Glaciimonas sp. CA11.2: one gene and its partner. The protein of the gene in region 2 interacts with the protein of the main gene of each other region in a pairwise test. Links are inferred from orthologs where the notes say so. Each region holds a gene or a part of one and is shown on either strand. Other genes may lie near its edges.

Region 1 (3,814 bases), 760 kb from region 2 along the record:
TTTATAGTTATCAGGAACGGCCAGCAGTTCGCGAAAATCGCGTTGCGCGGCGTTCAGTATCGACATAAATTCGCTGCCGCGATGACTCATTTCCATGACCGACATGCCGCTACCGTGCCAATCCAACATTTCTGCAGCAGCTTGTTGTAGCACTTCTTTAGGCAATACAGCAGGACCAGCAGAAAAATTATAAATAGGCATGTTGACACTCGGCAAGGGAAGCTGGGGACAGCGAGATTTTGAAAAATTTAATAAACTGCAGAAGAAGTACAAGCAACCGAAGAGGTATCTTCACCACGCACACCACCGTGATGATCCAACTCTCCCAAACAACAATCCGGTCAAGTAAGAGAAGCATTCTCCTGATTGACCGGATTTTCTAACGAAAATTACGCAGGATCGGCAGGACCGCTTTCATCGCTGTCACCAGCAACATTATCACCTGCAACGTCAGGAGCAGAAGGTGCTTGCGCTTCCGGCGAACCATCAGCTGTTGCGCCTTCTTCCGTAATACTCTCTTCAACGTCACTTTCCATTACCCGCTGCAAACCGCTCAGCTTAGTGCCGTCTTCGACTGCGATCAGGGTAACGCCTTGCGTCGCGCGTCCCATTTCACGAATCTCAGCAACCCGCGTGCGGATTAGTACGCCACCGGTTGTGATCAGAATGATTTCATCGCTAGGCTCAACCAGCGTAGCGGCAACAACTTTACCGTTGCGCTCGCTAGTCTGAATCGCGATCATTCCCTTGGTTCCACGACCATGACGCGTGTACTCAGTAATCGGAGTACGTTTGCCGTAACCGTTTTCCGTCGCGGTCAAGACCGATTGTTGTTCGTTTTCAGCAACCAGCAAGGCGATAACTTGTTGTCCATCTTCCAGATTCATACCGCGCACACCACGGGCGGTACGACCCATCGGGCGCACATCATTTTCGTCAAAACGCACTGCTTTGCCGGAGTCCGAGAACAACATGACATCGTGTTGACCGTCAGTCAGCGCTGCGCCAATCAAGAAATCGCCCTCGTCCAGATCCACCGCAATAATTCCTGCTTTACGCGGATTGCTAAAGTCGGATAGCGGCGTCTTTTTGACTGTGCCAAGGCTAGTCGACATAAAAATGTAACGATCTTCCGGGAAAGTCCGGTTATCGCCCGACAACGGCAATACAACAGTGATTTTTTCACCATCTTGCAACGGGAACATATTTACAATCGGCTTGCCGCGTGAATTGCGCGAACCTTGTGGCACTTCCCAAATTTTCAGCCAATACAAACGACCACGGTTACTAAAGCATAAGATGTAATCGTGCGTATTGCCGACGAACAACTGATCAATCCAGTCATCCTCTTTGGTTGCCATTGCCTGCTTGCCGCGGCCGCCACGCTTTTGCGCGCGATACTCAGAAACCGGTTGTGATTTCATGTAACCGGTGTGCGACAACGTCACCACCATATCTTGCGGCGTGATCAGATCTTCAGTGCCGAGATCAGTTGGATTCAACTCAATCTGCGAACGACGCTCGTCTTTGTTACCAATGCCGTATTCATTTTTGGCTGCGTTCATTTCGTCAGTAATGATGACGGTAACGCGCTCTGGATTCGCCAAAATATCGAGTAAGTCAGCGATAGTAATCATCACATCTTTGTACTCGTTGACGATCTTGTCTTGCTCCAGGCCAGTCAGACGTTGCAAACGCATTTGCAGAATTTCTTGCGCCTGATCGTCCGACAGCTTATACAAGCCATCAGTTTGAATACCGTAATGCACAGGTAAATTTTCGGGACGGAATGCGTTAATACCAGCCGTATTTTCTGCACCGGTCCGTTGCAACATATCGCGCACTACCGATGAATCCCATGAGCGCTCCATCAAGCCAGCTTTCGCCACTGGTGGCGTCGGCGCTGCCTTGATGATAGCGATGAAATCATCGATGTTGGCTAATGCGACTGCCAAACCTTCCAATACATGGCCACGCTCACGGGCCTTACGCAACTCAAAAACGGTACGGCGCGTGACCACTTCGCGACGATGCGAGAGAAAGCATTCCAGCATTTGCTTCAGGTTCAGAAGTTTCGGCTGACCATCAACCAGCGCCACCATGTTCATGCCAAACGTGTCTTGCAACTGCGTTTGCTTGTACAGGTTATTAAGTACGACTTCAGCGACTTCACCGCGCTTGAGTTCGATCACGACGCGCATACCTGACTTGTCGGACTCATCACGCAGGTCAGAAATACCTTCGAGCTTTTTGTCGCGGACCAATTCAGCGATGCGTTCCAGCAACGCCTTCTTGTTAACCTGATACGGCAGCTCGTCGACGATGATCGCAGTCCTGCCTTCGCGACCGTATTCTTCAAAGTGCGTCTTGGCACGCATTACCACGCGGCCACGGCCTGTGCGATAACCATCGCGCACGCCAGTAACGCCGTAAATAATTCCGGCGGTCGGAAAGTCCGGTGCTGGAATAATTTCGATCAGTTCATCAATGGTCACACCGGGATTGCGCAATACATGCAGCGCACCGTTGATGACTTCGGTAATGTTGTGCGGCGGAATATTGGTCGCCATACCTACGGCAATACCAGACGAACCATTGATCAACAGGTTGGGAATCCGCGTCGGCAATACCGATGGTTCTTTTTCCTTGCCATCATAGTTAGGGACGAAATCAACAGTATCTTTATCGATATCTGCCAAAATTTCGCTGGCTATTTTGTCTAGTCGGCACTCGGTGTAACGCATCGCAGCAGCGCCATCACCGTCGATGGAACCGAAGTTACCTTGCCCATCAACCAGCATATAGCGCAGGGAAAAGCTCTGGGCCATACGCACCAGGGTGTCGTAAATCGATTGATCGCCATGCGGGTGATATTTACCCATGACTTCACCGACCACACGCGCACATTTCACGTAGGGACGGTTCCAGACATTATTCATTTCATGCATGGCAAACAAAACCCGACGATGCACCGGCTTGAGGCCGTCGCGTACATCGGGCAGCGCACGCCCAACGATGACGCTCATAGCGTAATCGAGGTAGCTCTTGCGCATTTCGTCTTCGAGGGAAATCGGTATTGTTTCTTTAGCGAATTGATCCATTAGCGAGTCGGCGAGTCTTTACTTAGGTTGATAGATCACGGATAAAAGCTGACCATGGTCTGGCATTCCTTTTTAATAACTATCGGGTGACTTTGATGGATTCACTAAGAATCATCAAGTTCAGCCGGGAATGCAGCCAAAGGTTCACATTAAGACGCGTGATTTTAGCACGTGACGCTCGCTGTTCGGCTTTTCCCAAAGTCAGCAGTTAGACATAACACGCTAAATGGATGTATTGCCCACAATAAATATGCTTAAATGCAACCCATCAAAATCATCACGCCCATCAAATTAATCATCATGTCCGCTTATTTTTGGTATCACCCTCAGCACCACCATCTTTTCACTTTTTAGTAGCTACCTTTAGGTCGGCGTTTGCGCCAAGTCTCATTTCGTTCCATTGAGCGCAGAACACCGTTACCAAAGTCCGAAACAATGTCACAACCGCCATTTCGCTCAGGAACATATTTATGCGTCAAGTATTCGCGCTTAGTCTATTAATAGGCGCCACCTCTCATTTTGCGCCAACCATTGCGTTTGCCCAGAGCGCCGACATTCAAGTGCCTCCTTCAGGTAACGCTTATCTTCAGGACAACCGCGGTCCCATCGCACGTAGCCAATTTGGCCTTTGCTGGCGCTCTGGATATTGGGACGATCAAGCCGCCATGACCGGCTGTGATGGACAACTCGCACCGCCCATTATGAAAGCAACG
Region 2 (6,331 bases):
ATTGCCCTCGGTGACGCTAATTCATCCGCGCTGATCACTGTCCCGGAAAATGTTGATTTTAAGTATGTCGTGATGCCAATGCGGATTTAGTGTCTGCAAAGGATATTGTGGCGTCGTGCCACTTAGCATTATGTGAAATGATGCGATATCGCGTCATATCACAAGTCGCATCGCAAGTTATATCGGGTCGCAAAAAATCGTCAAAGTAATGCCATCGTGACGTTGGGGCTTCGGCCCCTTTGCCACATTTAAGAAATCTGCACGTTGCGGATTTCCGCTTGGATTCACGTTTTTGTAGCAGTCTATTCAGAAGGTAGCCATGTCATCAATCCCACAAGACAACACCAATCAGCCGGTACCAGATACGTACGGCGCGTCCTCAATTCAGATCCTCGAAGGTCTGGAAGCAGTACGAAAACGTCCGGGGATGTACATCGGCGACACTTCAGACGGCACCGGCTTGCATCATCTGGTATTTGAGGTATTAGATAACTCGATTGATGAATCGTTAGCCGGTCATTGCACCGAAATCAACGTCACGATTCACTCTGATAATTCGATTTCCGTCACCGACAATGGTCGTGGCGTACCAACCGGCATCAAGTTTGACGACAAGCACGAGCCTAAGCGCAGCGCCGCAGAGATCGTCATGACCGAGTTACACGCGGGTGGCAAATTCGATCAGAACTCTTACAAAGTTTCTGGCGGTTTACATGGCGTGGGTGTCTCTTGCGTCAACGGTTTATCGAAGCTATTGAAGCTCACGATTCGTCGCGATGGCAAAGTGCATTACATGGAGTTTGTCCGTGGCGTCCCACAAGATCGTGAAATCGAAACCATCAATGGCATGATCGTATCGCCGATCAAAGTCATTGGCGACACCGACAAACGTGGCACCGAAGTTCACTTTTGGGCCGACGAAGAAATTTTCACGCACGTTGAATTTCACTATGAAATTCTAGCCAAGCGTATCCGCGAATTATCGTTCTTGAATAATGGCGTACGCATCAAGTTAACCGACCAACGTTCCGGTAAGGAAGAACTCTTTGCCTTCGAAGGTGGTACGCGTGGTTTTGTGGAATACATCAATAAAAACAAGAGCGTATTACATCCAACGATTTTTCAGGCAACCGGCGAAAAAGAGGGCGTAACAGTCGATGTTTCCATGCAATGGAACGACGCCTACAACGAGCAAGTCTTATGCTTCACCAATAACATTCCGCAACGCGATGGCGGAACCCATTTGACCGGATTACGCGCAGCAATGACGCGCGTGCTCAACAAGTATATCGAAGAACACGATTTCGCCAAACGCGCCAAAGTTGAAACCAGCGGCGACGATATGCGCGAAGGCTTAACTTGCGTCTTATCGGTCAAGGTGCCAGAGCCAAAATTCAGCTCGCAAACCAAAGATAAACTGGTCTCCAGCGAAGTCCGTTTGCCTGTAGAAGAAATCGTCGCCAGAACACTCAACGACTATTTGCAAGAAAAACCAAACGACGCCAAAATTATTTGCGGCAAAATTGTCGAAGCCGCTCGCGCGCGTGATGCTGCGCGTAAAGCGCGTGAACTGACACGTCGTAAAGGCGTCATGGACGGACTCGGCTTGTCATCCAAACTGGCCGATTGCCAGGAAAAAGATCCAGCACTCTGCGAACTTTATATCGTCGAGGGTGACTCAGCGGGCGGATCAGCCAAGCAAGGCCGCGACCGTAAATTTCAAGCGATTCTGCCATTGCGCGGTAAAGTCCTGAACGTCGAAAAAGCACGCTTCGAAAAAATGCTTTCGTCTGAACAGATCACCACCCTGATCGCCACCTTAGGCACGAGTATCGGACCAGACGAATTCAACGCCGACAAACTGCGTTATCACCGCATCATTATCATGACCGATGCGGACGTCGATGGCGCCCACATCCGTACCTTGCTGCTGACATTGTTCTATCGGCAAATGCCACAACTGGTCGAGCGCGGTCACATCTACATCGCGCAACCGCCGTTGTACAAGGTCAAGCACGGCAAAGACGAACGTTATCTGAAAGATGACGTTGAAGAAGTCCAGTACATGATGCAAGTCGCCTTAAACGATGCATCGTTGATTCCAAGTACCGGCACCGATCCAATCAGCGGCCCAGCCCTGACAGAATTGGTCCGTCAATACAACACCGCCAACGCCATCATCACGCGCCTGACCCGCGCCATTGACGGTGCGGCCCTGACCGCCATCATGACCGGCGTCACGCTCCAACTCGACACCGTAGAAAATGCTGAAATTTCAGCGCAGGCGCTCACCAAAGAAATCGGCGATCCTGCGGTCACAGTCGTCGTCAGGTCCGACGAGCTAACAGAAAAACATCAGTTACGTATCCAGCGCATGTATCACGGCAATGTCAAAGCCAGCATCATCGATAGCGATTTTGTCGCCAGTTCGGACTACAAAGTTCTATGCAACGCCGCTGCCACATTCAAAGGCCTCATTGGCCCGGCCGCAATGGTCCGTCGCGGAACCGGCGAAAAAGTCAAAGAATTCGCCATCACCGACTTCCATCAAGCCATGGCATGGCTGCGCGACGAAGCCGAGCGCGGCGTCAGCAAGCAGCGCTATAAAGGGCTGGGCGAAATGAACCCAAGCCAACTATGGGAAACCACCATGGACCCAACCGTACGCCGCTTGCTAAAAGTCCAGATCGACGACGCGATTGCCGCCGATCAAATCTTTATGACGTTGATGGGCGATGACGTGGAACCACGTCGTGCGTTTATTGAGATGAATGCTTTGCAGGCTGGGAATATTGACGTTTGATGTTGTCGGGTGACACGGAAAGTGAAATTTGTGCCAAGTAAGTGAAATAGTAGTGACACAGATAGTGAGAAAATCGTAAAAAGTGGAAAAACCAACCCAACAGGTTGGTTTTTCCACTTTTGGAGTCTGATAGGTTCCCGTGATTCGAGTGAGTGACCGTTTGCGGTAGTTTGGCACCTTGGATTTGCCACAGAAGAGCGAAATTAAGCTCCGCCGAATGAGTTTGGCATACCATGATAGATGTGACGGTCAAGCCGCTTTTTTGCCTTGGGGGCCGCAGTCATCTCAGGAAATGTGCGCGGTACCAAATACGAATCCACCCGAACCAACATTGCGCTTATGGAACAGACTGAACCAATATCAGCGGAATAGCGCTACCACTGGCGTATCGCGCTCGAATTAAAACTTCGAAAATCTAATGGAGACGCGTTCCAGGATTTCTTCTCCAATGTAATGGCCCATTTGCGGATATAAACAGACGTATTGGCGCTGAAATCTCAGCAAAGACAGTTAAATGTGCGTTAGACGTTTTAACGGACGCTAGGCAAGTGACTCATCAGGGTGAGCGCCGCTGGCGCCGATATCAATCAAATATCGAAGGATCTAAAGGATATACGAGCGATTAATTTCCTTGCGCTAACTTTTCTATGCTGCTCTACCTCTTGCAATCTACTGATAACATGACACTTTTATAAAGGACATGGCCGTACTGTGTCCTTTATGATTCGATAGTTTGTCCAATAGAAAGAAGCTGATGGCCTACACAGACATCAACAGCGAGGACCGTCTGGTGCAAGCCACCTTTGCCGACCATCTGCAAAAAGTGCTCGGCTGGGATAGTGTTTGTGCGTGACCTGCGAACGGCGCTGACCAGGCTCAATCCACAACTGCCGCCCGATGCGATTAATGAGGCGGTTACTAAGCTCTCTCACCACGATTTTTCGCGCACGTTGCTGCGGCATAATCAGGCATTTTACAAGTTAATACGGGATGGCGTGCCGGTGAGTTTCCGCTGGTACGCCATTATTCAAACACGATGAATTAACCAAGCGTATTTTTGGTGACTATGTTTCGCGATACGACTTCAAGCGCAGTGAAGAGGATGGTGCCACGGTCAAGTTAGTTTATGACAATCGTGGCGAGAAACTCGGGTTGGCGCGGCTAGACTTAAATGACAAGATCGCCGCCGTCGATCTCTGTTCCTTTGACCACGCTCAGGGCGCTGATCCGACGAAGATTTTTAGCGTATCGTTAAATATTTTGAAGATCCCGCGTTCGCACCGAAAGAATACGCAGTCCAACCCACTACCGCGATATTCGCTCGAATGAGTCATAGCTCAACGAATCGATCACTTCGGGAGGCACCTTCACTTACCGGGTACACTAAACAGTATTCCGCGCCCCAACTGCGCGATCTTATAAAGGCTATCTAATGAGCAATGCAAATTTATACATCCCACCCAAAGTTTGGTCCTGGGATCAGGAAAGCGGCGGCAAGTTTGCCAGCATCAACCGCCCTGTCGCTGGTGCCACGCACGACAAGGACCTGTCAGTGGGACGCCATCCGTTGCAGCTTTATTCGCTCGCCACACCCAATGGCGTCAAGGTGACGATCATGCTTGAAGAGTTGCTGGCCTTGGGCCACGCCGGTGCGGAATACGACGCCTGGCTGATTCGTATCAATGATGGTGATCAGTTCGGCAGTGGATTTGTTGGGGCTAACCCCAACTCCAAGATCCCGGCCCTGATGGATCACAGTGGTGAAACACCGGTGCGGGTGTTTGAGTCCGGCGCCATTCTTCAGTATCTGGCCGAGAAGTTTGGTGCCTTCCTGCCCAGCAGCGGCGCGGCGCGGGCCGAATGCTTGTCCTGGCTATTCTGGCAAATGGGCAGTGCGCCTTTTTTAGGCGGAGGCTTTGGTCATTTTTATGCTTACGCACCTGAAAAGTTCGAGTACCCTATCAACCGCTACGCGATGGAAGTGAAACGTCAGCTTGATGTGTTGGATCGCCAACTGTCAGAGCACCGCTTCCTGACGGGCGACGACTATACGATCGCTGATATGGCGGTATGGCCATGGTACGGCGCGCTGGTCAAAGGTCAACTTTACGAGGCCGGTGAGTTCCTCAGCGTGCATGCGTACAAGCATGTATTGCGCTGGGCCGATGAGATTGCATTGCGTCCAGCTGTCGTGCGCGGACGCAAGGTTAACCGCGCGTGGGGCGAACCCTCCGACCAACTACTCGAGCGTCATGACGCCAGCGATTTCGACCTCCGCACTGAAGACAAGCTTGCCCCTTCCACCTAGGGCAAGTCTCGCTGAACTGGTACGATGGTGACAGGCTAAGAACCGCTGTACCAGTTGTACCCCTGGTCTTCCCAATAGCCGCCGGGATACTCGTTGGTGACGAAGATCGCTGCAATGTGCTTGGGGTTCTTGAAGCCGAGTTTGGTCGGCACCCGCAGTTTTAACGGATAGCCATACTCGGTTGGTAGCGGTGAAGTGCCAAAATCTAATGCCAGCAAAGTTTGCGGATGCAATGCGGTTGCCATGTCGATGCTGGAGTAGTAGCGGTCGGCACATTTAAAGCCGACATATTTTGCCGTCGTATCAGCACCGATATGGGCCAGGAAAGTGCGAAACGGCACGCCGCCCCACTGGCCGATGGCGCTCCAGCCTTCGATGCAAATATGGCGCGTGATCTGCGACTCCTGTGGTAATGCCCTTAATTGCGCCAGGTTCCAGTTGTCCTTGTTACGCACTAGTCCAGAGACTTCCAGCTTATAGGTATCACCATCGATCTCCGGTGCGGAATCTGCGTCATAAAAAGCATTGAATGGAAACGGCTTGGTGATCATGCTGGCCGGATAGGTTTGCGCCAGATGATTGGCGCGAAACAACATACTTTGCACACGATCATTCCAGCGTGACATTGCCCACAATACCTTGTCGACCTGATCGCCATCCTGCAGGTTGCAGCCGCTTAGTAGCGATAACGCGCCCAGTGACAAACCCGAACGCAGGAACAGGCGGCGCTGCAGTTGCACCAGTTCAGGTTGTAGCTCACTGTTTTTCAGCAGTTTGTTTTTTTTCTCGCTCATCATTGCTGCTCCTGCTTGATAAGTTTTTTGCTGGAGTGGCGGGGTGCCCGTCCGGTTAGCATGGGCAGCAGCGTGCTCGGCACGATCAGCACCAGCGCCAGATGCACCACCACGAAGCCGACGATACCGGCCATGGCGATGAAGTGCACGCGGCGTGCAATGTCATAGCCGCCGAATAGGTCGACCAGACCATCCAACTGCACCGGTTTCCAGATCGATAAACCGGACGCTACCACCAGCACGCCAAGCAGCAACACGCCGATATACATTAGACGTTGCACGGTGTTATAGACGCCTGGCTGATGCGCCAGCTTTAAGGTCAACGCATCTTTTACATCGCGCAGCAGGGCACTGAATCGTAGCGGCAGGAAATGACGGCGGAAATGACCAGCGAGCAGGCCGTAGCCAAGATAGATCAGGCCGTTC

The links.
Region 1: the proteins of gyrB (region 2) and gyrA interact in binary tests that used the Escherichia coli proteins (3 or more experiments, as listed by UniProt). The link is inferred for Glaciimonas sp. CA11.2 from one-to-one orthologs.

What each region holds. Positions count from the first base shown.
Region 1 is NZ_JAVIWL010000001.1:2,544,704-2,548,517, reverse strand. The notes cover bases 190-3,415. They hold gyrA (DNA gyrase subunit A), read right to left. Parts: upstream 3,102-3,415; coding sequence 390-3,101; downstream 190-389. Other genes in these bases: serC (3-phosphoserine/phosphohydroxythreonine transaminase), read right to left, coding at 190-201. Outside these bases: more of serC, read right to left, coding at 1-189; RGU75_RS11015 (OmpA family protein), read left to right, coding at 3,572-3,814. UniProt on the Escherichia coli protein: A type II topoisomerase that negatively supercoils closed circular double-stranded (ds) DNA in an ATP-dependent manner to maintain chromosomes in an underwound state.
Region 2 is NZ_JAVIWL010000001.1:1,783,149-1,789,479, forward strand. Bases 1-3,061 are described here. They hold gyrB (DNA topoisomerase (ATP-hydrolyzing) subunit B), read left to right. Parts: upstream 1-319; coding sequence 320-2,803; downstream 2,804-3,061. Other genes in these bases: dnaN (DNA polymerase III subunit beta), read left to right, coding at 1-90. In the rest of the region: RGU75_RS07655 (hypothetical protein), read left to right, coding at 3,649-3,843; RGU75_RS23950 (hypothetical protein), read left to right, coding at 3,857-4,132; yghU (glutathione-dependent disulfide-bond oxidoreductase), read left to right, coding at 4,236-5,111; RGU75_RS07665 (molybdopterin-dependent oxidoreductase), read right to left, coding at 5,147-5,905; RGU75_RS07670 (cytochrome b/b6 domain-containing protein), read right to left, coding at 5,905-6,331. UniProt on the Escherichia coli protein: DNA gyrase negatively supercoils closed circular double-stranded DNA in an ATP-dependent manner to maintain chromosomes in an underwound state.